Regions from separate parts of the Variovorax sp. PBS-H4 genome, predicted to be linked through region 1. Evidence: riboswitches for the same ligand, from Rfam matches in the RefSeq annotation. Region 1 holds a riboswitch; each other region holds the start of a gene.
What was found. Region 1 has a riboswitch for S-adenosylhomocysteine ahead of ahcY (adenosylhomocysteinase). Riboswitches for the same ligand answer to the same signal wherever they lie in the genome.

Region 1 (10,313 bases):
TCAAGTCGGGGCAGATCGCGCGCACCGTGCCGGCGAGCTCTCTGATGATCCACGATGCGGATCTCTACCGGCGCGCCAATCAGTTTGACGTCTCGTCAATTCGACAAGCTGCCGAGAAGTGCGCGAACTGGTGAGCGATGTCTGGCGACATCTTGTGATGTCCGCGGGGCACTACCGTGACACACGGTCTGTTGTGTGTATCTGATGCGCCGCAGCCTGGAGACTGCCCTGTCGATTGCCGATCTGCGAAGTCTCGCACGACGTACGCTTCCGCGCTTCTTGTATGACTACCTCGATGGTGGCGTCGAGGACGAGACCGGTTTGAATCGCAATGTGGACGCCTTCGCCCAGCACGCATTCGTCCCGCGCTATCTCCGAGATGTGGAGGAGGCGCGAGGCACGACCAAGCTGTTCGGGCGGACCTATGAGCAGCCCTTCGGGATTGCCCCAACAGGTTTTGCGGGCTTGCTCCGGCCCGGCGCAGACCTGATGTTAGCTCGCGCCGCTGCAGGGCGCGGCATTCCGTTCATCTTGTCTGGGGTCAGCAATACCTCGCTGGAGGACGCATGCCATCACGGGCTGAGGCAGACATGGTTGCAGCTTTATCCGTCGAAGGACAAGAGCATCGCCCTCGATGTGATCGATCGGGCGGCGCGCGTCGGTATCGACCATCTTGTGGTCACCGTCGATATTCCCGTGGGTTCGAAGCGCGAACGTGACCTGCGCAACGGGTTCGGATTGCCCTGGAAGCACAACTCGCGCGCGACCATGGAGGCGCTTCTGCATCCCGGTTGGCTGCTGCGCTTCCTGAACAACGGTGGTCTGCCTTTCTTCGAGGACTGGAGGCCGTATGCAGGGAGGCAGGCAAGTCCCATGCAGGTGGCCAACTTCGTTCGTACACAGTCTCCGGCCCAGGTCACCTGGACCGACATCAAGGAGTTCCGGCGGCGGTGGGGCGGCAAGCTCATACTCAAGGGAATCATGCATCCTGACGATGCCCGACAGGCGGTCGGACATGGCGTCGACGGCATCATTGTTTCCAACCATGGTGGACGCCAGCTGGATCGGGCTGCCAGTTCTCTTACGGCACTGCGCGCCGTACGCGCTGCTGTTGGATCGGCGCTCCCCGTGATGATGGACGGCGGCGTGCGCAGGGGGGCCGACGTGGCACTGGCACTTTGCTTCGGGGCGAGCTTCGTTTTTGTCGGCAGGCCGACGCTCTATGGCGTCGCCGCCGGCGGGAAGAAAGGGGCTACAAAGGCGATCGACATCCTGGCAGATGAACTGCTGCGGGTGCTGCGGCAGGTGGGAGTGCGCGAGGTCGGCGAACTGGACACTTCGCTTCTGCTCGCCTCTTCGAGGCCGGAAGTCGGATTGCTGCCTTCATGAACACGAACCCCAAGTCGTTCAAACGAGAGGAACGGTACGAATGGAAAGCTGAGCTGCGTCTGGTGAGCAGCAATGCGCTCAAGTACTTCGTCGGCGTGGTAAAGGCAGGATCGATGCGTCGCGCCGCAGAGGAGTTGCATGTGGCGGCTTCCGCGATCTCGAGGTTGATCCATTTGCTGGAGGAAGAACTCGGCGCTGAGTTGCTTGAGCGCCATCGCGGGCAGAAGGGCGCCAAGCTTACGCCTGAGGGGGAGGTGGTGCTCAAGTACGCGATGGCCCTCGAAGCGGGCCTCGAAGCTGTCCGCGATGATATCCAGTCGCTTAAAGCCGTCCGACGCGGCAAAGTCAAGCTCGGCATTTCTGAATCCTTCACTCGAGATTTCGTGCCGCAATTTCTGCAGCGCTTCCATGCCGAGTACCCAGGCATCACCTTTGAGGTGACCGTCGCCGGTGGCAACAAACTGACCGAGATGGTGGCCAATCAGCACATCGATGTGTCCTTGTCCTACATCACGCCCGACACGTTCAATGTGTCGGTTGTCGCACAGGCGATGACCACACCATGCCTCCTGGTCGCGCGAAGCCACCCCTTCGCACAGCGCGACTACGTTGATATTTCAGAGTGCGCAGGCGAGGACATCGCGCTCCCGGATGCGTCTCTCACTATCCGAGAGAGCTATGTTCGCATGTTCGCCAAGGCGAAGATTCGACCACGCGGCTTGCTCGTGACCAATTCTTTCGAGCTTATGCGGGCCTCAGCCGGGGCTGGGCTGGCCGTTGCCATCGTGGACAGGTACTTCGGCGATCACCAGGCGCCGGCCCGCATGAAGTACGTCCCGCTGCGTGGTCAAGGTCTCGACCGGTGGCCGCTGAACGTGAGCGTTCATGCGGACCGCAGCTTGCCTTCCGCTGCCGCCATCTTCGTCGAGCGTCTGTGCGCAGCTGTGCGTGCCGTGGCCGCCGTGAAGCGCTGAAGCGACCGCTCCTGGTTTTCCACCGTGCCTTCATGTCGACCACATCCAAGCCGCCTTGCATCGCCATCCTGCGCTGCGGCGACAACACCTCGCTGATCGCTGCTTTTCGCGCACTCCGCCCGGACATCGATGTACGGGCATGGCCTGAACTCGGAAGGCTGGAGGACATCGAAGCTGTCGCATGCTGGTCGCCGCCGCCTGGCGTATGCGCTTCTTTGCCGCGCCTTGTCCTGATCCAGTCGCTCGGCGCGGGTATCGATCATCTCGAGATCGACGCTGAACTGCCGCGTGGCGTCCCGGTCTGCCGTATCGTGGATCCGGGCGCGACCACCGGAATGGTCTCGTACGTCTCCTGGGCTGTGGCGCATCGTCATCGCCGCATGGACGTGGTCCTGCGAGCACGCTCAGACCGCCATTGGTTGAAGTTCGAGGCTTGTCCCACCATCAGCCACACCGTCGGCATTGCGGGAATGGGCCAGATGGGACGTGCCTGCGCAGTCGCGTTGAATGCGATGGGATACAGCGTGCGAGGCTGGAGCAATAGCGCAAAGGCAGACCTGCCAGCATACGTGGCCCACTACCACGGGGCAACTCAACTGGATGACTTTCTGGCAGCATGCGACACGCTAGTATGTCTGTTGCCTCTTACTATCGAGACTCGTGGCTTCCTCTGTGCCTCACTGTTTTCCAGGTTGCCAGAAGGTGCGCATGTCATCAATGTGGGGCGCGGTGCTCACCTGAACGAGGCTGACCTGTTGGCTGCATTGAGCTCCGGACATATCGCCGGCGCCACTCTGGATGTATTCATGCAGGAACCGCTGCCGCCGGAACACCCGTTCTGGGACCAGGAGCAGGTATTGATCACGCCTCACATGGCGACCCGCGCCAGCACCCTGGAGATTGCGCGTCAGACCCTGCTGAATCTTGACTGTGTGCGACGCGGGAATGTGCCCGAGTTTGCAGTGGACGTTGACCGCGGCTATTGAGCCACCCAGTGGGCGAGGATCGCTGCGCCCCTGGTCGACGCGCCTTCAGTAGCGATACGCTTCGGACTTGAACGGACCAGCCTTGTCCACTCCGATGTATGCCGCCTGCACGTCGGAGAGCTGGGTCAGCGAGGCGCCAAGCTTGGCGAGATGCAACAGTGCGACTTTCTCGTCCAGGAGCTTCGAGAGCACGTACACCCGGCCCTTCTCATAGGCTTCCTGCCTGGTGAAGAGCTCAATCTGGCCAAGCGTCTGATTGGCGAGGCTGGCTGACATCACGAAGCTCGGGTGGCCGGTCGCGCAACCCAGGTTCACCAGACGGCCTTTGGCGAGCAGGATGATCCTCTTGCCGTCGGGGAAGACTACATGATCGACCTGAGGCTTGATCTCGTCCCACTGACATTCTGCGAGAGAGGCGACGTCGATCTCGTTGTCGAAATGCCCAATATTGCAGACGATGGCTTGATCCTTCATGCGGCTCATGTGTTCGTATGTAATGACGTCGCGGTTCCCCGTTGCGGTCACGAAGATGTCGGCTTGGCTTGCCGCCTCGTCCATCGTCACTACTCGATACCCTTCCATAGCTGCCTGCAGCGCATTGATCGGGTCCACTTCCGTGACCCAGACCTGAGCACTGAGGGCGCGCAGCGCCTGCGCGCAACCCTTTCCTACGCCGCCGAAGCCGGCGACCACGGCGATCTTGCCTGCGATCATGACGTCGGTAGCGCGCTTGATCGCGTCCACCAGCGATTCTCTGCAGCCGTAGGTGTTGTCGAACTTGCTCTTGGTGACGGAGTCATTCACGGCGATAGCGCGAATGGCGAGCTCCCCCTTTGCGCTCATATCGTTAAGCCTCAAGACACCCGTGGTCGTCTCCTCTGTCACACCTATGATGTTGCGCAGGCGGCGGCTGTACCACGTCGGATCGCTGCTCAATCTTTGTTCGATCGCTGCGAATAGGATGCGTTCCTCGGAACTCGTCGGCTTGGAAATGACACTGCGATCCGTTTCCGCTCTGGTCCCCAGGTGCATGAGGAGGGTAGCGTCGCCCCCGTCGTCGAGTATCAGGTTCGGACCTTCATCGGGGTCTCCGCGCGCGCCACCGAAGTCGAAGATGCGGTGGGTGTAGTCCCAGTATTCCTCCAATGTCTCACCCTTGACGGCGAACACAGGGGTGCCAGTGGAGGCCACGGCAGCTGCGGCATGGTCCTGGGTGGAGAAGATGTTGCATGAGGCCCATCGGACGGTGGCGCCAAGCGCTTGCAGCGTCTCTATCAGCACCCCGGTCTGGATGGTCATGTGCAAAGACCCCGCGATACGCGCCCCCTTGAGGGGTTGCTGTCCCAGGAACTCGTCCCGGATCGCCATCAGGCCAGGCATTTCCGTCTCGGCGATGCGAAGCTCCTTGTGGCCCCAATCGGCCAACTTGATGTCAGCTACGACGCGGTCTGCCGCACGCATCGACGTCACTTTCTCGTTCATCCTATTGCTCCTTCTAGTGGGTTGCCGCCAGAGCCTGATGAACGCCGAGGCTCACCGCACCCTGTCGGTGAGCGCAGTTGCAGCCGCCGGTCGTTGGCAGCCTTCCGAGCCTGACAGACCGGCCTCGCGCGCATTGGCGAGTGCGATCGTTGCAGCGCTCCTCGGTAGGTAAATTCTAGTGTTCGGACCGCGTTAGCGTGTTTCAAAAATTAGTACGTTGGCGCCGAAAAACTGTGATTGACCCGCATAGGACCGCTCACTAGAGTCGCCGCATCGTGACAATCGTGTCTCGAATGGATAGCTCGGGAGCCTGCTTTTTGCACTACCTGTCTTCACTGATGAATCCCAAGTCCATCGCCGTGCTGGGTGCGTCGCCGCGCCCCGACACGATGGGCAACACCGTTATCAAGAACCTCCTTCGCGTCGGGTACGGAGGGGCCATCTATCCCATTCACCCCAGCGCGGAATCAGTTCTGGGTCTACCCTGCCATCGAGGCGTGGATTCGCTGCCAGAACCGGTGGATTGCGTCGTCATTGCCCTGAGCGCGGACAAGGCGCTCGAGGCCCTCAAAAGTGCGCATGCAGCGGGAGCGCGCAGCGCCGTGCTCTACGCAAGCGGATTTGCTGAAACGGGTGAGCGCGGAGCCGCTTTGCAGGCTGAGATTGGTTCGTTTTGCCGCGATAACCAGATAAATCTATGCGGGCCGAACTGCCTTGGCATTTTCAGCGTTGCGCAGGGTGTGGCTCTCTACAGCGCCGCTGTACCGGAAGGCTTGGAACCCGGGGACATCGCGCTCATCTCGCATTCGGGTTCGGCTTGCATCGCCTTGAGCAGTCTGAATCGCTTCAAGTTCAGCCATCTGGTGTCCCTCGGAAACGGGGCGGTAACAGATATTCCCGAGTACCTTGATTACTTGGCGCAGGATCCCTCGACAAAGGTGGCGGCGCTCTTTGTGGAAACGCTGCGCGATCCCGCTGCATTTGCCAGCGCCGCGGCGAAGATGCGAAAGGCGGGCAAGCCGATCGTGGCGCTGAAGGTCGGCCGCTCCGTCTCCGGAGCGGCTGCGAGTGCCGCTCACACGGGCGCGATCGCCAGCTCCGACAGTGCGTTGCAGGCGTTCTTTCGCCGTCATGGTGTGGTGTTGGTGGAAGACTACGACGAGCTGGTCCAGACGATCGCGCTGTTCTCTGCGACTCGCTTGATGCCTGAAGGTGTTGGGCTAGGCGTGCTCAACGTAAGCGGAGGCGAGCTGGCGATGACATGCGACATCGCTGAACGCTGCGGACTGGTGTTGCCGGATCTCTGTGAATCGACCGTGGCGCATCTTAGGACCGTGCTTCCCCCCTTCGGGGCGCCACGCAATCCGCTTGACGCTACCGGCGTTGGCGTATTCGACACCAAGATGTACGGCGACTGCCTGGACGCATTGCTGAACGATCCGTCGATTCACATCGTTGCAGTTTCGCAAGATTGTCCTTCTTCAATGGGGGAAGACCAGGCGGCCATCTACGAGAAGCTCGCCAAGGCCGTTGCCGAGCGCGCCAACCATGCTCACAAGCCGGTCGTGTTCTTCAACAATCTGTCAGCCAGGATTCACCCCGACGTGCTTGCTCCACTAAGTCAAATTCCGACGCTGTGCGGTATGGGGAATGCATTGCGCGCGATCAAGCATCTGGTGGACTATGCGGCGTTTGCCTCCACCGAAGCCGCTCCCAAAACGCTCAGCGTCGAACGCCAGGAAGAGTGGGCTTCAAGGCTCGTATCCGGTGACCCGTTCACCGAGCGCGAGAGCAAGCTCTTTCTCGAGGACCATGGAATTGCCGTGACCGCCGAAGGTCTGGCTTCATCCGAGAGCGATGCTGTTGCCCATGCCGAGGTAGTCGGCTACCCCGTAGTGCTGAAGATTGAGTCCGCGGACCTTCCGCACAAGAGCGAAGTCGGCGGCGTGATCATCAATCTGTCCGACGCAGACGCTGTGAGGGCCGCCTATCGGCAGATTCAGGAGAGCGTCGCCCGCAAGGCACCTGAGGCACGCGTGACTGGCGTACTGGTGCAGAAGATGATCCGCGGCGGCGTCGAAGCAATCCTGGGGGTGGTGACGCATCGACCCTTCCCGCCTGGCATCGTGGTCGGTTCTGGAGGCGTATTGGTCGAGATCCTTCAGGACGCTACCTTCGAGCTTGCTCCCGTGGACCTGGAGACCGCCGGGGAGTTGGTCAATCGAACGCGTCTAGGAAGCATGCTGGGCGGCTACCGCGGCAGCGTCGTGGGAGACCGCGATGCGCTGGCCAGGATGCTGGAGCGACTGTCTGACATTGCGGTGGCCTACGCAAACGAGCTCGAAGCCATCGATTTGAATCCTGTTGCAGTCCTGCCGGAAGGCAGTGGGGCAGTGGTGCTGGACGCGCTAGTGATTGCCAAGACTCAAAGATAGCTGCGCCAACGAACTCATCCGCGAAAAATTTGGAGTCAAGTCAATATGACATATGAATGCATAAATTTGAGTGTTGAAAGCACGGTTGCGACGCTTGAGCTCGCCCGGCCCGACAAGCTGAACTCGCTGAACGATCAGATCCTGATCGACATGCAGAACGCGCTGGATGCGCTCGAGGGAGACGCCGACGTGCGCGTGGTGATCATCACCGGTCAAGGTCGGGCGTTCTGTGCGGGGTTTGACCTTTCCCCCCGGGAGAAGCCTTTTACGACTGTGCAGGACTGGCGCGAGCATGTGAAGCTCGGCAACGAAACGTGGTGGCGGATCTGGAAGTCGCGTATGCCAGTGATCGCCGCGGTAAACGGCTTCGCGCTGGGCGGCGGTTGTGATTTGTCCATGGTCTGCGACTACACGCTTGCCTCTGAGGCCGCTGTCTTCGGCGAGCCTGAGATCCAGTTCCAATCGGCACCGCCTTTCAATATCACGCCATGGATTCTGGGGATGAAGAGCGCGAAGGAGTTCCTGCTCTTCGGTGACCGCGTCAACGCCGAAGACGCGGTTCGCCTTGGGCTTGCGAATCGTGTGGTTCCAGCCGACCAACTCCGTGCCGAGGCCATGAAGACGGCGCTGCGTCTCGCGAAACTGCCGCCTCCTTCAGTCGAGCTCAACAAGCTCGGGCTCAACCGTTCCTACGAACTGCGTGGCTTCCAGCCCGCGATTGAGTACGGTGCGGAGATCTTCACCCAAGTCCTGATGTCGGAATCGGCCGAGGCCAAGGAGTTCTTCGAGCGCATGAATCGCGACGGACTCAAGGCGGCCTTCAAGTGGCGGGACGAGCGCTTCGCGGTGCCCGAATTCAGATCGAAGCCGGCGGCGACACTCGCAGCAACGCAGTCTGAGGAGATTCAATGATCCATGTCTCAGGCTTGAACAAGCTCTATGCAACCCGCGAGGGGAAGCAGATTCATGCATTGTCAGATGTCAATTTCGCCGTAGCTGACGGTGAGTTCATAACGGTCGTGGGGCCCAGCGGATGCGGCAAGTCGACACTGCTTAAGATCCTTGCAGGGATTCTGCGCCGATCCTCCGGGTCGGTTGAGATCGACGGGCGGCAGATCGACGGCCCGAATCGACAGATTGGGGTGGTCTTCCAAGCGCCCGTGCTGCTTCCGTGGCGCACAGTGCTGGAGAACATCCTCCTGCCAAGCCAGCTCCATGGAGCCATCACAGAGGCTAACCGCGCCGACGCGAAGAAGTACCTCGACATGGTTGGCCTCGCAGGGTTCGACGACAAGTATCCAAATGAGCTGTCCGGCGGCATGCAGCAACGCGTGGGCATTGCGCGGGCCCTTGCGCACGATCCAGCACTACTGCTAATGGACGAGCCATTTGGCGCCCTCGATGCGATGACGCGCGAGTCCATGAACCTGGATCTTCTGCGCATCCGTGCCGCGAGTAAAAAGACCGTCCTTCTTGTGACGCACAGCATTCCCGAGGCGGTGTTCCTGGCGGACCGTGTCATTGTGATGTCGCCGCGGCCAGGCCGTATCACCGAGATCCTCAGCGTCAATTTGCCGGCGGAACGTAAGCTGGAGATGATCAATTCGGCACCCTTCGGCGAGGTTGTCTCTCACATCCGAAAGTATTTCAGTTCACAGGGAGCACTCGACGCATGATCACTACCACTTTGCCCAAGCAGGTTGGCACGGGTGTTCTTGGCAGGAGGCCCGAGCGGCCGCTCGGGATCCTGCTTTTCATTGTCATCGTCGGTGGTTGGGAGCTCGCCGTCAGACTTTTCGACGTATCGGCGCTGGTCGTCCCGTCCCCGACGGCGACGCTTGTGGCTCTTTGGAATGGCCTCGTCGACAACACGTTTGTGTTGCACACGGGGGTGACCCTTTATGAGACGCTGGTTGGCTTCTTCGCGGGCGCGCTGTTCGGTTTGCTTCTCGGAGCGCTTATTGGGCAGTTCACCCTTGTTGAGAGAACGTTGTACCCCTATGTGGTTGCATTCCAGACCATCCCCAAGGTAGCCATCGCACCCTTGTTTGTGATCTGGTTCGGGTTTGGGGTGACTTCGAAAATCGTGATTACTGCAACGATCGTGTTCTTCCCGGTTCTGGCCAACACCATTGTCGGCCTGCGCTCCTCGCCCCGGGAGCAGATCGACCTGATCACGGCTTTCACCGGCTCACGATGGCAGACATTCAAGTATGTCAAGGTTCCCAATGCCCTTCCGTACATCTTCGTGGGCCTCGATGTCGGTATCGTGCTGGCAGTGATTGGCGCGATCGTCGGCGAGTTCGTGGGTGCGCAGGCTGGCCTGGGCTATCTGATCCTTCAGCGCAACTTCTCAATGGACACGGCCGGCGTGTTCGCGATCCTCATCATCCTCTCGCTGATGGGAATCTGCCTACACGCAGTAGTAGACGTTATCAAGCGCAAAGTAGTGTTCTGGATCAACCACGAAGCCGAGAAAGCCATGAGCGTCTGAAGTGTCCCACTTCGAACTTCAGATCCCATCACAGAGGCAACAGGAATATCGTTACATGGACAAACTTCAAGAGAACGCTCATGCATCGGTGGACGTCATCGTTACCGAATCTCATCTTGCCGCCCGTCTCACCTCCGAGTCCGGCGAATCATTTCCCGAGGTGTTTTCCACGCCGTGGCTGCTTGCCCAGCTAGAGCGCGCTGCCGCCAAGGTCCTGTGGCCGATCCTGGTGGAGGGACAGCTGTCGGTGGGTGCCAAGGTCGAACTGGAGCATCTCGCGCCGACCCCGCTTGGTCAGAAGATCACGGCCCATGCACGCTTTTTGGAGAAGAAGGGACCCTTGTTCCACTTCGAGGTGTGGGCAGAGGATGGCGCAGGGGTCATCGGTAAGGGAACCCATGCGCGGGCCATCGCGCCCAAAGCGGCCGTGGAGAAGAGAGCCGCGAGCCGCTTCGCGGAAGCCTGAGAGCAGGTGTTGTTGGACACTGAGGACGCAATCATGAGCATGAAGAAGACCAACATCCCGGTAAGCGAAGCTAGTGAACGGGAGGTG
Region 2 (10,313 bases), 300 kb from region 1:
ATGCTCCGCCGCGGGGCCACAAAACGCTGCGAAGCCCACGATTATACAAAGATTGGTCCGCAGCGGGCCCTGGAAGACCCAGGGCAGTTACCATGCCTCCATGTTCAGCTACCGCCACGCCTTCCATGCCGGCAATCACGCCGACGTGCTCAAGCACACGGTGCTGATCGCTGCGCTCGAGCACCTGGTCGAGAAGGACACCCCGCTCACGGTGGTAGACACGCACGCTGGCGCCGGGCTGTACCGCCTTGACGGCGACTACGCCGGCACCAGCGGCGAGGCCGCTGAAGGGGTGCTGCGGCTGCTCTCGGACACAGCCAAGCCCAAGCCCGACGAGGCGCCGCTCGCCGATGCCCTGGCGCGCTATCTTGCAGTCATACGAGCTTTCAATCCAAAGGGCGGCGCGCGCATCTACCCGGGCTCGCCCTTCATCGTCCATCACCTGCTGCGCGAGCACGACAAGCTCAAGCTCTTCGAACTGCATCCCACCGACGCGCGCACTCTAGGTGCCAACATCGCCCAGCTCGAGGCCGGCCGCCAGATCGCGGTGCTGCGCGACGACGGGTTCGGCAGCGCCACCAAGTTCCTGCCGCCACCTTCGCGTCGGGCGCTGGTGCTCTGCGATCCCAGCTACGAGATCAAGAGCGACTACGCACGGGTGCTTGACTTCATCGCCGAGGCGCTCAAGCGCTTCGCGACGGGCACCTATGCGATCTGGCACCCGATCATTCCACGGCCCGAGGCGCACGATCTGCCGCGCCGGCTCAAGACGCTGGCCACCAGGGCCGGCAAGCCCTGGCTGCACGCCACCTTGACCGTCAAGTCGAGCAAGATCCTGACCGACGCCTCCGGCGTCCAGCACCGTCCGGGGCTGCCCGCGAGCGGCATGTTCCTCATCAACCCGCCTTTTACGCTGAAGGCCCAGCTCGAAGCCGCCCTGCCCCAGATGGCGCAGCGGCTCGCGCAGGACCGCCACGCTGCCTTCTCGCTCGACAGCGGCGGCTGAGCCGCGATCTTCAGCGCCGCAAGCGCGGCGGCACCTCTCGGATCCGTCGTCGGGACGACGGGTTCGCGGCGGGCTTCGCTGCCTTGGCTTCCGGCGGCGGCGCATCGCTCGCGACGGGATCGATTTCCGTATCACCGCAACGCGTGCTGTTCTTGTCGATGATCGACAAAGCCACCTGCTTGATCCCCAGCCCGAGCATGTCCAGTGCATCCGCCGCAGCGCGGCTGAGGTCGATGATGCGGCCGGCCGAATAGGGCCCGCGGTCGTTGATACGAACCAGCACCTCGCGGCCGTTGACCAGGCTGCGCACGCAGACGCGGGTGTTGAAGGGCAGCGTCCGGTGGGCCGCGGTCATGGCCGTCATGTCGAAGCGCTCGCCGTTGGCGGTCTTGCGCTGATGAAACTGGATGCCGTACCAGGAGGCGCCGCCGCGCTCGAAGATCTCGCGCGGCCCTGTGTCTCCAGGCACGCCGTCGTCCTCGGCCGCGCCCGACACCGCAAGGTCGTAGCGCACCGAAGGCACCTGGGAGCGCGGCGGTGCACCGGGCGGCAGCGCAGGCTGGCGGGCCAAAGGGCGCAGGCCGGTGCCGCTTTCGCCGTTCGAAGAGGTCGGCGCGGGAGGCGGCGCGGGCTGCTGCGTGGTGCAAGCGGCCAGCGCAGCGGCCGCCAGGACCAGCGCAATTCCTTTTGCGAGCCGCAGCCCGCTCATCCTTTCCAGCCCAGCCGCTCCAGCAACGCGAGCGTCGCCGCCGACTGGTTCATGGTGTAGAAGTGCATGGCCGGCGCGCCGCCGCTCGCCAGCCGCGCGCACAGCTCGGTCACCACGTCGAGGCCGAAGGCCTTGATCGAGGCGGTGTCGTCGCCGAAGCCCTGCAGCCGCAGCCGGATCCAGCGGGGGATCTCGGCGCCGCAGGCATCGGAGAAGCGCATCAGCTGGGTGGAGCTGGTGATCGGCATGATGCCCGGGACGATCGGGGTATCGAGTCCGAGCTTGCGCGCCTCTTCGACGAACCTGAAATACGCCTCCGGACTGAAGAAGTACTGCGTGATCGCGGCGTCGGCCCCCGCGCGCACCTTCGCGGCGAAGGCCTGCAGGTCGGCCTCGGGCGAGCGCGCTTGCGGATGCACTTCGGGATAGCACGCGACCTCGATACGGAAATCGCGGCCGGTCTCCTCGCGAATGAAGCCGACCAGGTCGCTCGCATAGTGGAATTCGCCCCCCATGCCGTAGCCGCTGGGCAGGTCCCCGCGCAGCGCCACCAGGCGCTTGACGCCCATGGCCTTGAGCTCTTTCAGCTGCTCGCGCACGGTCGTGCGAGTGGCGCCGATACAGGAGAAATGGCAGGCGGCGTCGACCCCCTCGCCGAGGATCTCGCGCACCGTGCCGAAGGTGCCCTCGTGCGTCGAACCGCCAGCCCCATAGGTCACCGAGCAGAATTCGGGTCGCTGTACATAGAGCTGCTGGCGCACCGCGCGCAGCTTGACCGCACCTTCGGGCGTCTTGGGCGGAAAGAATTCAAAGCTCAACGGAAGGCGCACGGCCGGCTCCTGGTGGGCCGCTCGCAAAAGCGGCATGAATGAAGAATTCGCGGTTGCCGTCACCACCTGCGATCGGACTGTCGAACCAGCCCCGCACTTGCAGGCCGAGCGCATCGCAGGCCGCGCGCAGGCGCTGCTCGACCACCGGATAGAGCGAGGCATCGCGCACGATACCGCCCTTGCCGACCTGGCCTGGCTGCAATTCGAATTGAGGCTTGACCAGCATCAGGAGTTCGCCTGTCGCGGCGAGCAGAGGAACCAGGGCAGGCAGCACAAGCGTGAGCGAGATGAAGGACAAATCGCCGACGATCAGGTCGAACTGCGGCGCCGCCGGCGCTGCCGCGTCCCAGGCCGAGGCATCGAGCACGCGCGCATTCACGCCCTCGACCGCGGTGACGCGCGCATCTTCGCGCAGCCGCGGATGCAGCTGGCCGTGCCCGACGTCTACGCCCACCACGTGCGCAGCCCCTTGCTGCAGCAGGCAGTCGGTGAAGCCGCCGGTCGACTGGCCGACGTCGAGGCAGCGCCTACCGCGCACCTCGATGCCGGCCGCGGCCAGCGCTCCCTCGAGCTTGAGCCCGCCTCGCGAGACATAACGCGCTTCGGCGGGGTCGAGCAGCTCGAGCTCCGCATCCTTCGGCAGGTCCTCGCCGTTCTTGCCCACCGTGCGCCAGCACGCACCGTCCCGCCAACGCAGGCCCCCTGCGATCAAGCGCGCGGCCTGCGAACGGGAAGCAGCCAGGCCGCGTTCGACGAGCAACTGATCGGCGCGCACGGTATTGCGCGGCCTCCGCTCAATAGCGGTAGCTGTCCGGCTTGTAGGGACCGTTCTTGTTCACGCCGATGTACGCGGCCTGCGCGTCCGTCAGCACGGTGAGTTCGGCCCTGAGCTTTGACAGCTGCAGCCGCGCGACCTTCTCGTCCAGGTGCTTGGGCAGGACGTAGACCTTCCCGGCCTGGTAGGCGTCGGGCTTGGTGAAGAGCTCGATCTGCGCGATCGTCTGGTTGGCGAAGGAAGAGCTCATCACATAGCTCGGATGCCCGGTGCCGCAGCCCAGGTTCACCAGCCGGCCCTTGGCCAGCAGGATGATGCGCTTGCCGTCCGGGAAGATCACATGGTCGACCTGCGGCTTGATCTCTTCCCACTCGTACTTCTCGAGCGAGGCGACCTCGATCTCGTTGTCGAAGTGGCCGATGTTGCAGACGATCGCCTGGTCCTTCATCGCCACCATGTGGGCGTGCGTGATGACGTCCTTGTTGCCGGTAGTCGTGACGAAGATGTCCGCCTTGTCGGCGGCATATTCCATGGTGACGACGCGGTAGCCTTCCATCGCTGCCTGCAGCGCGTTGATGGGGTCGATCTCGGTCACCCACACCTGGGCGCTGAGCGCGCGCAGCGCCTGGGCCGAGCCCTTGCCAACGTCGCCGTAGCCTGCCACCACCGCCACCTTGCCGGCGATCATCACGTCGGTCGCGCGCTTGATGCCGTCCACCAGCGACTCGCGGCAACCGTAGAGGTTGTCGAACTTGCTCTTGGTTACCGAGTCGTTCACGTTGATGGCGCGGAACAGCAGCGTGCCCTTGGCGGCCATTTCGTTGAGGCGGTGCACGCCGGTGGTGGTCTCCTCGGTCACGCCGATGATCTCGGCCGACTTGCGGGTGTACCAGGTGGGGTCGACGGCCAGCTTGGCCTTGATCGCGGCGTAAAGGATGCGCTCCTCGTCGCTGGTCGGGTTCGCCAGCACGCCCTGGTCCTTCTCGGCCTTCTGGCCCAGGTGCATCAGCAGCGTGGCGTCGCCGCCGTCGTCGAGGATCATGTTCGGGCCTTCGCCGGCAGCGCCTTTCTGGCCGAAGTCGAAGATGCGATGGGTGTAGTCCCAGTAATCCTCCAGCGACTCTCCCTTGACCGCGAAGACCGGCGTGCCGGCGGCAGCGATCGCGGCGGCCGCGTGATCCTGCGTCGAGAAGATGTTGCAAGACGCCCAGCGCACGGTCGCACCCAGCGCCTGCAGCGTCTCGATCAGCACCGCGGTCTGGATCGTCATGTGCAGCGAGCCGGTGATGCGTGCACCCTTCAGCGGCTGGCTCTTGGCGAATTCTTCGCGGATGGCCATCAGGCCGGGCATTTCGGTTTCGGCGATCTTGATTTCCTTGCGGCCCCAGGCGGCAAGGGACAGGTCGGCGATCGCCTGGTCGGCAGTGGACACCGGGGAAGCTTTGAGAACGGCGCTCATGAGGACTCCAAACAAGTTTGAGTGAGGCCGCTGCTTTCGGGGTCCTGGCGGAACGGGCTCACCCGCGAGAACAGCGGTTGAGCGTGGTTGCGATGTGTGGTCCGAGCCTCACGCCTGGCGGCGCTGCAACGCTCCTCGGAAGGCGGCATTTTAGCGCCAGCCTGTCTGCTTGCAGTTCGCCTTGAACTGCATCCCCAAAATCCGTGCCCACAATCAAAGCCTTTCGAAGCGGCGCCCTCCTGGCCCCTGATGTGAACCGCTCTCGCTAAAATCATGGGCTTTGCCGACCAGCCGCGCCCGTGAGCGTGCACCGCGTTCACCCCCATGTCCTTCGCCTCCGAAACCCGTCGCCGCCGCACTTTCGCGATCATTTCCCACCCGGACGCGGGCAAGACCACGCTGACCGAGAAGCTGCTGCTGTTCTCCGGCGCGATCCAGATCGCCGGCTCGGTGAAGGCGCGCAAGGCCTCGCGCCATGCCACCTCCGACTGGATGGAGATCGAGAAGCAGCGCGGCATCTCGGTGGCCTCGTCGGTCATGCAGATGATGTACCGCGACCACGTGATCAACCTGCTGGACACGCCCGGCCACAAGGACTTCTCGGAGGACACCTACCGCGTGCTGACCGCGGTCGACTCGGCCCTGATGGTGATCGACGCGGCCAACGGCGTGGAGGCGCAGACGCGCCGGCTGATCGAGGTCTGCCGCCAGCGCGACACGCCCATCATCACCTTCGTCAACAAGATGGACCGCGAGGTGCGCGAGCCGCTCGACATCCTCGACGAGGTGGAGCGCGAACTCGGCATGCCCTGCGTGCCGATGACCTGGCCCGTGGGCCAGGGCAAGACCTTTCGCGGCATCATGAACCTGCGCACGCAGGCCATGACGGTGTTCGAGTCCGGCAGCGAACGACTGCCGCAAGACTTCGAGACGCTTGCGCTGACCGAGCGCGACACGCTGACCCGGCGCTTCGGCACCGATTTCGAGAGCGCCATGGAAAGCATGGAGCTCGCCACGGGCGCCTCGCCGAGTTGGGACCGCGAGGCCTTCCTGGCAGGCAAGCAGACGCCCGTGTTCTTTGGCTCCGGCGTGAACAACTTCGGCGTGATGGAAGTACTCGAGGCGCTGGTCGACCTCGCGCCTTCGCCGCGTTCGCGCACCAGCACCACCATGGTCAACCGCCAGCCCGTGGTGAAAGAGATCCAGCCCGAGGACAAGGACTTCGCCGGCGTGGTGTTCAAGGTGCAGGCCAACATGGACGCCAACCACCGTGACCGCATCGCCTTCGTGCGCATGGCCTCGGGCAAGTACACGCCCGGCATGAAGCTCAAGGTGCAGCGCACATCGAAGGAACTGCGCCCGACCAGCGTCGTGACTTTCATGAGCCAGCGCCGCGAGGCCGTCGAGGAGGCCTACGCCGGCGACATCGTGGGCTTCACGACGCATGGCGGCGTGCAGCTGGGCGACACGATCACCGACGGTGCAAGCCTGCAGTTCACCGGCCTGCCCTTCTTCGCGCCCGAGCTGTTCATGACCGTGATCCTGAAGAATCCGCTGCGGACCAAACAGCTGCAGCAGGGCCTGGCGCAGCTCGGCGAGGAAGGCGCGATCCAGGTGTTCCGGCCCGAAGTGGGCGGGCCGATGCTGCTGGGCGCGGTCGGACAGCTGCAGTTCGAGGTGGTGCAGCACCGCCTGAAGACCGAGTACGACGCGGACGTGCGGCTGGAAGGCTGCCAGTACACCGGTGCGCGCTGGATCACGGCCGACACGCCGGCCGAGCTGCGCGCCTTCACCGACGCGTACCCGGCGCGCATGGCGCGCGACGCGGCCGACACGCTCGCCTACCTGTGCACCTCGCCCTATGACGTGCGGCTGGCGCAGGAGCGTTTTCCCAAGATCCACTTCCATCCGCTGCGAGAGCACGCGGGCCTGGCCCTGCAGAGCGCAGGCTGATGACGCCCCCACGCTCTGCACGGACGTGTCGACGCTGCCCTCAAAGGGGGCGCAGCCGCCCTTGGGGCGGCCCTGGTCACGGCTGATGCTGCCGCTCGACGCCTGGCCAGCTGAGGCGCGCGCACAGCTCGTCGGCGTGTTCACCGACATCGACGACACGCTCACCACCGAAGGCGCGATCACCCCAGATGCGCTTCGCGCCATGGGCGCGCTGCGGGCCGCCGGGCTGAACCTGGTGGCCATCACCGGCCGGCCGGTCGGTTGGAGCGAGCCCTTCGCGAGCCTTTGGCCCGTCGATGCGATCGTCGCGGAGAACGGCGCCGTTGCGCTGGTGCGCACCGCTACAGGCCGCGTCGAGAAGCGCTACCAGCAGGACGCCGCGACGCGGGCACGCAACTTCGAGCGCATGCAGGCCGTGCTCCGGCACATCGAGCAGGAGATCCCCGGTGCCCGACGTGCCGCCGACTCCGCCGGCCGCGAATGCGACATCGCCGTCGACCACAGCGAATTCACCGCGCTCGACGACGCCACCATTGCGCAGGTCGCCGGGCTGATGCGCAGCGAAGGCATGCACGCCACCGTGAGCAGCATCCACATCAACGGCTGGTACGGCGAGCACAACAAGCTGGAAGGCGCCCGCTGGATCGTGCGCCAGCTCTGGGGCCGTCCGCTGGAGGATGAGATGAAGCGCTGGGCCTACGTGGGCGACTCCACGAATGACGCGCTGATGTTCGAGCATTTCGCCCACAGCGTGGGCGTCGCCAATGTGCGGCGCTTCGAGACCGCGCTGTCGCACCTGCCGCGCTACGTGGCGCCCAGCGAGCGCGGGTCGGGCTTTGCCGAGGTCGCGGCGGCCATCCTTGAGGCACGCGGCTGAAGGCGCCTTCGCGGCTGGCAGCTTGACGGGCGCCGGCCGGCAAGGACTCAGCCCAGGTGCGCGCGAGCCCACCGAACGATATCCGCCGGCCCCATGGCGCCGGCCTGACGCGCGATCTCACGGCCCCCGCGGAACAGGGCCAGCGTCGGGATGCTGCGAATGTTGAAGCGCGCGGCAAGCGCGGGTACCGCCTCGGTGTCGACCTTGGCCAGCCGCACCTGCGGCTCGAGCTGCGCCGCAGCCTGCTCGAAGCCGGGCGCCATCTGCCGGCAGGGGCCGCACCAAGGCGCCCAGAAATCCACCAGGACCGGGATTTCGTTGCGGCCGACGTGGCGCTCGAAAGCAGCCTGGTCGAACGCAGTCGAATGCCCAGTGAAGAGCGGGCGGTGGCAGCTGCCGCAGTCCGGCGCGCTGGCCAGTTGCTCCTGGCGCACGCGGTTGGTGGTGTGGCAATGCGGGCAGACGACGTGCAGTGATTCGTTCATCGGAGACTCCGGCGCAGTCATCCCTCGGAACTGGGGTCGGCCATGGCGAATGCAAGCCGGGGCTGCTTCGGCCCCGGTCCGCACCAGTGCCTACTGCGGCTTGGCCAGGCCCAGCTTCTCGATTAGCGCCTTCTCGCGCGCAAAGGTGGTCTGGGCAAATTTCGTGTAGTCGGCCGAGCTCATGTAGTTGGGCAGCATGTCGTAGCGGCCCAGCGCGGCGACGTAGCTGGGCTCTTCCATCGCCTGCTTGAAGGCATCGTGCAGCTTCTTCACGACCTCCGGCGACGTGCCCTTGGGAGCACCGATGCCGAAGGGCGAGTTCTGCACGATGTCCAGGCCCAGTTCCTTGAGCGTGGGCGCGTCGGGGAACTTGGCCAGCCGCTTCTCGCCCCAGGTATTGAGCACGCGCAGCTTGCCCGCTTCCACCTGCGGCGCGAAGCCCGTGCTGTCTGCGGCCGCCATCAGCTGGCCGCTGATCACCGCGAGCATCAGGTCGGCGCTGCCCTTGTAGGGCACATGCTGCAGCTCGATGCCGGCCTTCTGCGCGATCAGCTCGGTGGTGAGGTGCGGGCTCGTGAGCGTGCCGGTGGAACCATAGGTGAGCTTCCCGGGATTCGCCTTGGCATAGTCGACGAAGTCCTTCCAGCTCTTGAGCGGACTGTTGGCCGGCACCACGATCCCGAAGGCATAGCCGGTGACATTGATCACGTAGCTGATGTCCTTCACCGGGTCCCAGTTGATCTTGGTCGTGTAGGGCAGCCGGAACACACCCAGGGGGATCTGCGCGATGGTGTAGCCGTCGGGCTGGGCCGTCTGCAGCGCCTGCGCGGGCAGCGTGCCGCCGGCGCCCGGCTTGTTCTCCACCACGATGGGCTGGCCGATGATCCTGGAGGCGTTGTCGGCCAGCTGTCGCATCGTGATGTCGGTGGGGCCGCCGGCCGGGAAGGCGATGACCAGCTTGATCGGCCTGGCGGGAAAGCTCTGCGCTTGCGCGCCCGCAGCGGCCAGGCCGAGCAACGCGGCGCACAGGAGGGAACGACGGAACATGTGGGGCTCCAGAACAGGAAGGCCGCCATTTGGCCGCGCCGCGTGCTTCAGGGCAATCGGGGCTGACCCCCGGGCCTGTCGCGCGGGCGTCAGCCGGACTGCTCAGTGCATCAGGCCTCGCGCCGCATCGGCGCCGACGCCGGCGCGGCCTGCACCGGCAGCTGCACCACCTCGTGCCGGCCTGCGCCGCGCGCCAGGACCGGCGCCAGCGCGACGCCCGTGTGCGTACCCAGCCGCACGACCTCTTCCGGCGGTGCCGCTGCCACCACTCGCCCGCCGCCATCGCCACCTTCGGGGCCAAGGTCGATCAGCCAGTCGGCCTCGGCGATCACGTCGAGGTCGTGCTCGATCACCACGACGCTGTGGCCGCCGTTCACCAGCCGGTGCAGCACATGGATGAGCTTCTCGACGTCGGCCATGTGCAGGCCTACTGTCGGCTCGTCCAGCACGTAGAGCGTGTGCGGTGCCCGCCCGCGCCGGGCCGCCCCAAGCGGGCGATCCCCCTCGGGGGGCGGCGCCGCAGGCGCCAGGGGGCTGTCAATCCAGCCGCGGCGGGTGACATCGTCGCGCACCTTGCTCAGCTCGGTCACCAGCTTGATGCGCTGCGCCTCGCCGCCCGACAGGGTGGGCGAAGGCTGGCCCAGGGTGAGATAGCCCAGCCCGACGTCCTTCAACAGCTGCAGGGGATGGCTGATGCCGGGCATCGAGGCGAAGAACTCGACCGCCTCGTCCACCTCCATCTGCAGCACGTCGCCGATGCTCTTGCCGCGCCAGCTCACGGCCAACGTTTCGGGATTGAAGCGCGCGCCATGGCAGACCTCGCAGGGCACCTTGACGTCCGGGAGAAAGTTCATCTCGATGGTGCGCACGCCCGCCCCCTCGCAGCCGGGGCAGCGCCCTTCGCCGGTGTTGAAGCTGAAACGGCCCGGCCCGTAGCCGCGCGCCTTGGCTTCCAGCGTGTCGGCGAAGAGCTTGCGGATGGTGTCCCAGAAGCCGATGTAGGTCGCGGGGCAGCTGCGCGGCGTCTTGCCGATGGGCGTCTGGTCGACCTCGAGCACGCGGTCGATGGACTCGTAACCTTCGATCCTGGCGCAGCCGGACCAGCCGGGGCGCTTGCCCGCAGCGTCGGCGTCGCGCCCGGCCTTGGTCATGCGCTGCACGACGATGGCATG
Region 3 (10,313 bases), 5.0 Mb from region 1:
AGAATGAGCCGTGGTCGAGCACGGCGAGGAAAACCGCCACGTTGTCGCTGGTGAAACTCATCGGATCTATCAGCCAACTTGAAAGAACATGACTTTTTATATCAGCAGTGGACACATAGAGTCGAGCTCTTCAGCACATCAATGGAAACATTTCATGCAAGGGCTCAAGCGCCGCGTCGTCTACATCACGCTCTACGAGGGCATTGCCATCGTCGCGGCCAGCGCGGGCTTGGCGCTGATGACGGGGCAAAGCGCCGGTCACTCGGGGGTTGTGGCCGTGCTGGCCTCGGCCATTGCGGTCGTCTGGAACCTCACATTCAACGCCTTGTTCGAGCGCTGGGAGTCGCGTCAGGCCGTGCGCGGCCGGAGCCTGCGCCGGCGCGTCACCCATGCGATCGGCTTCGAGGGCGGGCTGGTGGCCTTCCTCGTGCCGATCTTTGCGTGGTGGCTCGAAGTAAGCCTGTGGCAGGCCCTGGTGATGGACCTGGGCCTGGTGGTGTTCTTCCTGATCTACACCTTTGCCTTCAATTGGGCCTTCGACGGGATTTTTGGCTTGCCCGCCTCGGCGTCGGGGGCGGCCCAGCCGGCGTGAGGGGGCCGCCCGGGGAGCACGACGAGATCGTTCTTAGGACTACTGGTGAATGCCCAAATATCTCCCCAACTGGTCCAAAAGGTCGTGGATGTCGCCGGATTGGATGAGCCTGTTAATGTTATACCGAGAATTCTCGGGAATGTGCTGCTTGAGTTGGTTGAAGAGGGCTTCTACGTACTCCTGCCTCATTCCTTCCGGCAGGTCCGTCAGAAATGTGGTGAAGGTATGGGTTTCCGGATACCAATCCGATCGAATAATGCCATTGTTGCCACCAGCAGCGCAATAGAGAATGTTCACAGCGCGGCTATTAGACCCTATCGCCCCCTCTGCCTGCTCGAACACCTTGGCGATGTTCTCCATTGTGACCCGAATCTCGGTATCAAATTCCATGTCACGTTCCTGTTTAAATTGAGATTCGACCCATTTCTTGACTGAGGCAGCATCGTTTTTAAGATCAGCCAATTCCTTTTTGGATTCATTGCCTAAAAATCTACCTAATTGCTTGGATAGGCTCTTCAGGCGTAGTGCCGCGGATGCCTCGGATGTCCGCTCAAGTCCGCTCAGAAATTTCGCGTACGCACCTATTTCCGGGCACGAGGGTGAATCTCGGAAAAAGCTCTCGCCACCGGCAGCGCAATAAATAATATTCAACGCCCTCAACCGAGAGGCTCTAATATCGCTTCGCCTTTCAATCGCACCCTCGATGAGCGCCGCCAACTGATCAGCGTCAATTGTTTCTCCAGCTGGAAGCTCCGCAATCGTGGTCGGCGGTTCCGTGCTGTAGATGTCTTGCTTAAGGTCTGTAGCCACTCTGCTATTTTCCGGCTTCCGGGGTGAAATGAGACTTCTAAAGTTCATCTTGGTTAGCGCAGTGAGCTTCGGCTTTGATGATTTTGTCTTTGCGGCTGCATCGTCGGTAGGTGTAATCGAGGAGGAACTGTCTTCTTCGCCAAGAGGCAAAAATAACTGGTCTTGATGGTTCGAGACCGGATTCTCCCGCACACGCAAGTAGTCTGCTTTTTCATTTCTGAAGATGCTCGGCATCCTGGCATTGTCGGATTTGGTCTTGTTCCTCGGAGAAATCAGAGCTCCAAATTTGGGCACTCTGTGCAGCCTCGACGGCTTTGTCTGTATAGGTGTAGTCGAAGATTTTTCGTTTTCCAGGAGATGCGTTTTTTTTGTTGAGTCGTCAGTTTTGGCTGCTTCTGCGAAATGCTCGCTTTCCGCTCCATAGTTCTCGGGATCGAGATTGACGATGCTCTCGGAATGAGGGGCAGATATGGGAATATGAAATTCTTCAAATGGGGCTAGTTGCCCTTTTGCGTCGTTGCGGCCACGAATCGGTCGTGGCAAAGCGTTGGTGGGTTTGCGTAGGTCGATGGATCGGTTTTGCCTCGAATACCGCTCTCTCTTTACCGAAGCGGAATCAACGAAATTGCCAAGTGGGGCGCGTTGGGTGGGGTTGTTCTTCCCTGACTCGGTTTTCTGTTTCTCAGTAGAAAGACGAGCGTCGATCTGCCTTGTGGAAGATAAGGGCGAAGAAGAGGACGAAGATGAAGGTTTCATAAAGCGTGTTTCGGTTGAAATTACAAAGCCTGTAGAGCCATCGAATGAAGTGGCTGCGACATTTCCGCGCGCGTCATCAATTTGTTGATTTCCCTGCCGCCCCTTTTTCTGCAAGAGGCAAAACATTTCGCAACAAATACGCACCCCTGACCTCTCCCCGTGCGAAAAACGACTGCGCAAAGCTTCGTAACGTGCTGTTGGCAGGGGTTCCACTTCTGCTGAGCCGCCGGAGTTTTGCTCATTAACGAAATCCCGCAATTCAATGACTGCCTTGCGTCTGCCGACGCCATCCCGGCCGATCCGCATCGGCGGCCCGGCGCCCGCACAGCCGGCGTAAAATCCCCGCTCCCAAGGAGCGTTGCAGCGCGGCCCTCCCATTCGAGGGCGCCGCGTCAGGCTTGGGCTTCCATCTTCTGGAGTGCAACGACGCTCGCCTGAACCCCGTCCCCAGGTGAGCCCATGTCTTCAGATTCCTCTTCTCCCGCCCAAGTCCCCCCGATGAAGCTGTCCGGCCTGGAGCCGGTGCAGATCGGCGCGGGCACGCTGTTCGTCAACATCGGCGAGCGCACCAACGTCACCGGTTCCAAGGCCTTCGCCCGCATGATCCTCAACGGCCAGTTCGAGGAAGCGCTGGCGGTGGCGCGCCAGCAGGTCGAGAACGGCGCGCAGGTGATCGACATCAACATGGACGAGGCCATGCTCGACAGCAAGGCGGCGATGGTGCGTTTCCTGAACCTGATCGCCAGCGAGCCCGACATCGCGCGCGTGCCGATCATGGTCGACAGCTCCAAGTGGGAGGTGATCGAGGCGGGCCTGCGCTGCATCCAGGGCAAGGGCATCGTCAACTCGATCAGCATGAAAGAAGGCGTCGAGGCCTTCATGCACCAGGCGACGCTGCTGCGCCGCTACGGCGCGGCGGCGGTGGTGATGGCCTTCGACGAGAAGGGCCAGGCCGACACTTACCAGCGCAAGATCGAGATCTGCGAGCGGGCCTACCGCATCCTGGTCGACGAAGTGGGCTTCCCGCCCGAGGACATCATCTTCGACCCCAACATCTTCGCGATCGCCACCGGCATCGAGGAGCACAACAACTACGCGGTCGACTTCATCGAGGCAACGCGCTGGATCAAGAAGAACCTGCCGGGCGCCAAGGTCTCGGGCGGCGTGTCGAACGTGAGCTTCAGCTTCCGCGGCAACGATCCGGTGCGCGAGGCGATCCACACGGTGTTCCTCTACCACGCGATCCAGGCGGGCATGGACATGGGCATCGTCAACGCCGGCATGGTGGGCGTCTACGACGACCTCGAGCCGTCCTTGCGCGAGCGCGTCGAGGACGTGGTGCTCAATCGCCGGCCCGACGCGGGGGAGCGTCTGGTCGAAGTGGCCGAAAGCGCCAAGAGCGGCGCCAAGGACGACAGCAAGAAGCTCGAATGGCGCGGCACGCCGGAGCAGCCCGTCGTGGTGGGGCAGCGCCTGTCGCATGCGCTGGTGCACGGCATCACCGACTTCATCGTCGAGGACACCGAGGAGGCCTACCGTGCCATCCTCGCCAAGGGCGGCCGTCCGCTGCACGTGATCGAGGGCCCGCTGATGGACGGCATGAACGTCGTCGGCGACCTGTTCGGCGCCGGCAAGATGTTCCTGCCGCAAGTGGTGAAGTCGGCCCGCGTGATGAAGCAGGCCGTGGCCCACCTCATTCCCTACATTGAAGAGGAGAAGCGCCAGGACGAAGCCGCCGGCCGCGACGTGCGCAGCAAGGGCAAGATCGTCATCGCCACCGTCAAGGGCGACGTGCACGACATCGGCAAGAACATAGTCACCGTCGTGCTCCAGTGCAACAACTTCGAGGTGGTGAACATGGGCGTGATGGTCCCCTGCCACGAGATCCTGGCGCGTGCCAAGGTCGAGGGCGCTGACATCGTGGGCCTGTCGGGCCTGATCACGCCGAGCCTGGAAGAGATGCAGTACGTCGCCGGCGAGATGCAGAAGGACGAGCATTTCCGCATCCGCAAGATCCCATTGCTCATCGGCGGCGCCACCACCAGCCGCGTGCACACGGCGGTGAAGATCGCACCGCACTACGAGGGGCCGGTGGTCTACGTGCCCGACGCCTCGCGCAGCGTGAGCGTGGCGCAGTCGCTGCTGTCGGAGCAGGCCACCGCGTACATCGACGAGCTCAACGCCGATTACGACAAGGTGCGGCACCTGCATGCCAACAAGAAACAGGTCCCGCTGTGGCCGCTCGCGAAGGCGCGCGCGAACAAGACACCGATCGACTGGACCGGCTACGTCCCGCCCGTGCCCAAGTTCACCGGGCGGCGCATCTTCCGCAACTTCGACCTCGGCGAACTCGCGAAGTACATCGACTGGGGCCCGTTCTTCCAGACCTGGGACCTGGCCGGGCCCTTTCCCGCGATCCTCAAGGACGAGGTGGTGGGCAGCGAGGCGGTACGCGTTTTCGGCGACGGCCAGCGCATGCTCAAGCGCCTGATCGAAGGCCGCTGGCTCACCGCCAATGGCGTGATCGGCTTCTGGCCCGCCAACACGGTGAACGACGACGACATCGCGCTCTACACCGACGAGACGCGCACGCAGCCCGCGCTCACCTGGTACGGCCTGCGCCAGCAGGCCGAAAAGCAGGCGATCGAAGGCGTGCTGCGGCCCAGCCGATGCCTGGCCGATTTCGTCGCGCCGCGCGACAGCGGCCTGGCCGACTACGTTGGCATGTTCGCCGTGACCGCCGGCATCGGCGTGGAGAAGAAGGAGAAGTTCTTCCTCGACGATCTCGACGACTACTCGGCCATCATGCTCAAGGCCCTGGCCGATCGGCTGGCCGAAGCCTTTGCCGAGGCGCTGCACCACCGCGTGCGCACCGACCTCTGGGGCTATGCGCCCGACGAGGCGCTGAGCAACGAGGCCATGATTGCCGAGAAGTACCGCGGCATCCGTCCGGCGCCCGGTTATCCGGCCTGCCCGGATCACAGCGTGAAGGGCCCGATGTTCGAGCTGCTGCAGTGCCAGGACATCGGCATGACGGTGACGGAAAGCCTGGCCATGATGCCCGCCGCCAGCGTCAGCGGCTTCTACCTGAGCCATCCGGAGGCGACCTACTTCAACGTCGGCAAGATCGGGCGTGACCAGTTGCAGGACCAGGCCGCGCGCCGCCGCGAGAGCGAAGCGGTGCTGGAGCGGCTGCTGGCACCCAATCTTTGATGCTGGTCGACAAGCTGATGTTCGCGGCCGCGCACTACGCGGCGCTGGCGATCTTCGTCGCGGCCTGCTGGGGTTTGGGACGGGCGGTGTTCGTGCGCCTGGGTGCGCCGCTGCACCGTGACTTCTGGCTCGAGATGGCCATGGCCACCGCGCTCGGGCTCGGGATCTTCGTGTGCGTGTTCCAGGCGCTGGGCATCGCAGGCTGGCTCCACGCCCCGGGCGTGCTGTTGCCGGTCGCGGTTGGCTTCGCCGCGGCCTGCGTGCAGTTCCCCGCATGGCTGCGGCAGGCGCGTGCGCGCGAACCTGGCCCGGCCCTGACCTGGATCGAGAAGGCGGCCCTGGCTGCGATGGCGCTGGTCGCACTGCCCACGCTCGTCGCGCCGCTTGCGCCGCCTGCGGCTTTCGACGAGCTGATGTACCACCTGCCCTACGCGCGCCAGGTGGCGCAGAGCGGCACGCTGGGCATCCACGAGTGGCTGCGCTACCCCTGGTTCCCGTACAACTACAACCTGCTCTATGCCGGCGCACTGATGGTCGGCGACGACGCGCTGCCGCACTTCATGAACGGGCTGGCGGGCTGGCTGTCGGTGTGGATGGTCTACCGCCTCGGCGTGCAGCACCTCAACCGGGTGCTCGCCTGCGCCGCTGCGGGCATCTGGCTCGGCATCGGCGACTACTCGAACGCGCTGATCGACATGGGCGTCGCGCTGTTCGTGCTGTCCGCCTGGATCGCGCTCTGGTGGTGGAACGAATCCCACGCGGCGCAGCCGGCGCTGGGCGCGCGCTGGCTGGCCGTGGCGGCCTTCTTCCTGGGCCTCGCGGCCGGGTCCAAGTACCAGGCGCTGACCTTCCTGCCGCTCGCCGCGTGGTTCGTGGTGCGGCGCGAACGGCGGCCGGCCGTATGGGCGGTCGGCCTCGTGTGCTTCCTGCTGCCCTGCGTCTACTGGTACGCCCGCAACGCGGTGATGACCGGCGATCCGTTCAACCCGATCGGCGCCAAGCTGTTCGGCTTCAGCAACTGGAACCTGGCCGACTACAAGAACCAGGTCGACGACGTGCGTGCCCACGCGGCGCTGCCGAACTTCCTGATCTGGCCGGTGGTGCTCGCGCCCTTCAGCCTGGCCTGGCGGCGCTCGCCCGCGGTGCACGCGGCGATCGTGTTCTGCGCCTACTCGCTGCTCGTGTGGGCGCTTACCTCGCGCTATCCGCGCTACATGACGGCCTCCTTCCCGCTGCTCGCATTGGTCGCGGTGCTGGGGTGGCAGGTGATGCTGGGATGGGTCGCCGAGGGGCTGCGCCGGCTGGTGCCCGTGACCGGCGGTGCCGGCTGGAAGACGCGTGCGGGTGGCCTCGCGGCCGGCCTGTTTGTCGCGGTGCTGGCGGTCGTGTCGTTCCGGCACACCGCGCGCGAGCTGGACAAGGTGTCACCGACGCCCGCGGCCCGGGAAGCCTTCCTGCGTGCCAACGTGCCCGGCTATGCCGTGATGAACCACGTGCGCGAGCAGGTCTCCGGCCGCGTCTACCAGATCGCGCTGAGCGAAGCCATCTACTATGGGCCCAACCCCATCTGGGGCGACACGCTCGGCCCCTGGCGCTATGCGGACTTCCCGCTGCTGCCGGCGGCCGAGGCCGCGCGCAGGTTCGCCGGGCTGGGCTTCGAAGCCATCGTGATGCCCGATGCGGTGGCACGCACCTTGACCGCCCATGAAGATTTCAATCGCCACTTCACCCTGATGTACGAGCAGGACGGCGCCAGGGCGTACCGTATCCTGCCCCCTGCACCATGACCGAAGCACCTGCCTACGACACTGCCTGGCCTGCGCTGCGCATCGCCGCGGTGATCCCTTGCTACAACGAGGCGCTCGCCATTGCGCAGGTGGTGGACGAGTTCCGCGCCGTGCTGCCTCACATCGAGATCCACGTGTTCGACAACGCTTCCACCGACGGCACCGCGGACGCGGCGCGGGCCGCCGGCGCCCAGGTCACGCATGTGGCCCTGCGCGGCAAGGGCAATGTTGCCCGGCGCATGTTCGCGGACGTGGAAGCCGACATCTATGTCATGGCCGACGGCGACGCCACCTATGACCTGGGCGAGCTGCGCCGCCTGGTCGACACGCTGGTGCAAGGCAACCTCGACATGGTGGTCGGCTCGCGCGTCGATGACGGCGAGGACGCCCAGATCTACCGCACCGGCCATCGTTTCGGCAACCGGCTGCTCACCGGCGCGGTGGCGGCGCTTTTCGGCGGCCGGCTGACCGACATGCTCTCCGGCCTTCGCGTGTTCTCGCGGCGCTATGCCAAGTCCTTTCCCGCGGTCTCCGAAGGCTTCGAGATCGAGACCGAGCTCACGGTGCACGCGCTGGAGCTGCGCATGCCCTTCGCCGAGCTGCCCGTGCGCTACCGCTCGCGGCTCGAGGGCTCGCACAGCAAGCTGTCCACCTACCGGGACGGCTGGCGCATCCTCAAGACCATCTGCAAGCTGTTCGTGAGCGAAAGGCCGCTGCTGTTCTTCTCGAGCATCGCGACCGTGCTTGCGCTGGGCTCGATCGTGGCGGCCGTGCCGCTGGCACTGACCTACCTCGCAACCGGCCTGGTGCCGCGCCTGCCCACTGCGGTGCTGCTGACCGGCACCATGCTGACTGCCATGCTGGCCTTCGTCTGCGGCATCGTGCTGCATGCCGTGACCATGGGTCGCCAGGAGGCCAAGCGCCTGCGCTACCTCGCCATTCCGGGCGTGCGGCATCGCGGGTCCATGGAGCGTTCCTGACGATGAAGGCGGGCCGCGAGTTCCTGCTGTTCGCGGTCGCCGGCGCGATTGGTTTCGGCGTCGACGTTTGTGTGCTCTACCTTGCGGCACCACTGCTGGGCTGGTACATGGCGCGGGTGCTGTCCTTCGTCGCGGCAGCGACCGCCACCTGGGCCCTCAACCGGCGCTACGCCTTCGGCGCGCGCCCCTCGGAAGCTTCGCTGGCGCGCGAGTACCTTGGCTACCTGCTGACCATGGTCGGCGGCGCAGTGCTGAACTACAGCGTCTACGTACTCGTGCTGCATGCCTTCAGCGGGGTGTGGGTGCCGGCGCTCGGCGTGGCGCTGGGCAGCTGCGCGGGCTTGGCGCTCAACTTCCTAGGCGCACGGCAGCTGGTCTTCAAATCGCGGCGGGGGCACTGAAGGCGGACACCGCGATTCGCAGCGGCATGTAACAGCCGTTGCTACTGAATTCAGAGAAAAGTACTATTTCTCTTCGACCGATCGGAGAGCGAAAGCTCGATCTGCCGATAGTTCACGGGAGAGAAGTTGCCGACTCTGCTTGTCATGCAAGGTGCTCGCTTCATCCGAAGCATCCGGATGCCCGAAGGGGAGGTCCGGATCGGGCGGTGGAGCGGCAACGAAGTCGTTCTTTCCAGTCCAAAGGTCAGCCGGATCCACGCGCTCCTGAGCTGTCGCAGCGGGTCTGCGGCGATCAAGGATGCGCGCAGCACCAACGGAACCTTCGTCAACGGGGAGCGCATTGATTCCATTTCCGTGATCGACGGCGACCGGTTGCAGCTCGCCGACGTCGAGCTCCTGTTCTGCCGCATGGACGATCCGGCCGCGGAGCTCGCGCAAGCTCGTCCGGCCCCGGGTCCCGATGCGCGCGCCACGGTCGCCGGGGCATTGGTCGCCGCCGCATCGCCGACAGCGAATGAGCCCGCGCCGTTCCCGCCGTCGCCTCGGGCCCGGCGCGCCGAGTCGGTCGGAGAGGGCGTCGCGTTCTCTCTCCCGATGCGAGGGCGCGACGTGTCGGCACTGATCACCTACGACGCCTTGGCCTCCCACTTCGGCGCTTACGCCTTCGGCGAGGACGGCGCCAGTCGCGCGCTCGACGCCTACGAGGCCAATCATCTCGCCATCCATGTGGCAGCGACCTACCGATACCAGCAACTTCCGCTGGAGCCGGTCGTGCTGCGGGCGCGGGATTTTTAATGCCGGGGATTGAGAAGGCGGGCGCGCCGATCGTTGCCGCGAGCTCGGGCAGCAGGCGCGACATGTCGGGGGCAGTGACCTGCTCGGGACGAAGAAGATCGCCCGGGTAGTGGGGGTGACCCACGCACAGACTGTCGTCCAGACTGAACGCCCTGACGGCGGCTACGGCCTCCAGACACCAGTAGCCGAAATAGCCCCCTTCAAGGCGGTGGTAGTGGTGCCAGTATGGGGTCCTGCAGGGAATCGCTTGGCCTTGTCGACCGGACTTTGCTGCATTGCCGATTTCCTTGTACCAATGCTCGATGAACCGATTCAAAAAGCCGGCCTGTTTGGCTTGGGGCGCGTCGATCGCCTTTAACAGGCGCGCGTAGGGCTTTGGATCACATAGCGATGCGCCGATCTTGCGAGTTGGCGTGCGGGTGGCAATGATGCGATCCAGTAGCAAGTCTTCGCCCTCGTTGTCTACGAGGATGAGTAGGCGTTGCCATTCCTCCTCGGGGATGTTCAACGAAAGCGCAATTCCGATCAGCCAGAAGCAGTCGACGTAGTGATCGAGATTTACCGCCCATGTGTTACGGGGAGTCCGCCTGCGTGCAGTCGGCACCGCACTGCGCAGTCAGACAGGCGTTTCCCTTGCGACGATGCCGCGCACATTCGCGAAGGGCGAGTGACTGATGTAGTTGTTCGCCGCCGCATTGCTCCCGCCTGCCTGGCGAGGTTGATCTGGCTGGCATCCCCGCCGGTGATGCCCAGCTCTCGAGATCCCCGCAGCTTAGGCTTTGACCCAGTTGAACCGTTGCGTATGGCTTACTTCTTTGAAACGCGCACACCTTGATTCTGCAAATCCTCCAGTGCATGAGAGAGATCTACAGTCTCGTCCGTTTCCTCGTACTCCAAGGGCTTGTTGTAGTCGTACTCGATGTTGAACTTGCTGTCGGGATACAGCGTAAACGTCAAGCCCCAAATGCGCTGGCCCGTG

Region 2: it holds a riboswitch for S-adenosylhomocysteine, as region 1 does, so the genes downstream of both, ahcY (adenosylhomocysteinase) here and ahcY (adenosylhomocysteinase) in region 1, are expected to answer to the same signal.
Region 3: it holds a riboswitch for S-adenosylhomocysteine, as region 1 does, so the genes downstream of both, metH (methionine synthase) here and ahcY (adenosylhomocysteinase) in region 1, are expected to answer to the same signal.

Annotation. Positions count from the first base shown of each region.
Region 1 covers NZ_LR594675.1:5,278,424-5,288,736, reverse strand. Annotated here, with positions in the region: gene E5CHR_RS25225 (ABC transporter substrate-binding protein) at 1-134, shown strand, start outside; gene E5CHR_RS25220 (alpha-hydroxy acid oxidase) at 205-1,389, shown strand; gene E5CHR_RS25215 (LysR family transcriptional regulator) at 1,386-2,363, shown strand; gene E5CHR_RS25210 (2-hydroxyacid dehydrogenase) at 2,396-3,349, shown strand; gene ahcY (adenosylhomocysteinase) at 3,395-4,810, opposite strand; S-adenosyl-L-homocysteine riboswitch at 4,894-5,000, opposite strand; gene E5CHR_RS25200 (acetate--CoA ligase family protein) at 5,170-7,266, shown strand; gene E5CHR_RS25195 (enoyl-CoA hydratase/isomerase family protein) at 7,333-8,178, shown strand; gene E5CHR_RS25190 (ABC transporter ATP-binding protein) at 8,175-8,942, shown strand; gene E5CHR_RS25185 (ABC transporter permease) at 8,939-9,760, shown strand; gene E5CHR_RS25180 (thioesterase family protein) at 9,816-10,226, shown strand; gene E5CHR_RS25175 (class II aldolase/adducin family protein) at 10,260-10,313, shown strand, end outside.
Region 2 covers NZ_LR594675.1:5,575,606-5,585,918, forward strand. Annotated here, with positions in the region: gene E5CHR_RS26680 (23S rRNA (adenine(2030)-N(6))-methyltransferase RlmJ) at 101-1,006, shown strand; gene E5CHR_RS26685 (septal ring lytic transglycosylase RlpA family protein) at 1,017-1,715, opposite strand; gene metF (methylenetetrahydrofolate reductase [NAD(P)H]) at 1,712-2,545, opposite strand; gene E5CHR_RS26695 (TlyA family RNA methyltransferase) at 2,523-3,320, opposite strand; gene ahcY (adenosylhomocysteinase) at 3,340-4,779, opposite strand; S-adenosyl-L-homocysteine riboswitch at 4,852-4,922, opposite strand; gene E5CHR_RS26705 (peptide chain release factor 3) at 5,104-6,732, shown strand; gene E5CHR_RS26710 (HAD-IIB family hydrolase) at 6,818-7,609, shown strand; gene trxC (thioredoxin TrxC) at 7,657-8,094, opposite strand; gene E5CHR_RS26720 (tripartite tricarboxylate transporter substrate binding protein) at 8,185-9,141, opposite strand; gene E5CHR_RS26725 (excinuclease ABC subunit UvrA) at 9,252-10,313, opposite strand, start outside.
Region 3 covers NZ_LR594675.1:285,413-295,725, forward strand. Annotated here, with positions in the region: gene E5CHR_RS01370 (LysR family transcriptional regulator) at 1-61, opposite strand, end outside; gene E5CHR_RS01375 (PACE efflux transporter) at 155-592, shown strand; gene E5CHR_RS01380 (hypothetical protein) at 632-2,536, opposite strand; S-adenosyl-L-homocysteine riboswitch at 2,503-2,597, shown strand; gene metH (methionine synthase) at 2,657-5,371, shown strand; gene E5CHR_RS01390 (ArnT family glycosyltransferase) at 5,371-7,158, shown strand; gene E5CHR_RS01395 (glycosyltransferase family 2 protein) at 7,155-8,138, shown strand; gene E5CHR_RS01400 (GtrA family protein) at 8,141-8,539, shown strand; gene E5CHR_RS31600 (FHA domain-containing protein) at 8,684-9,334, shown strand; partial or broken gene E5CHR_RS31605 (PoNe immunity protein domain-containing protein) at 9,441-9,938, opposite strand; gene E5CHR_RS01410 (hypothetical protein) at 10,142-10,313, opposite strand, start outside.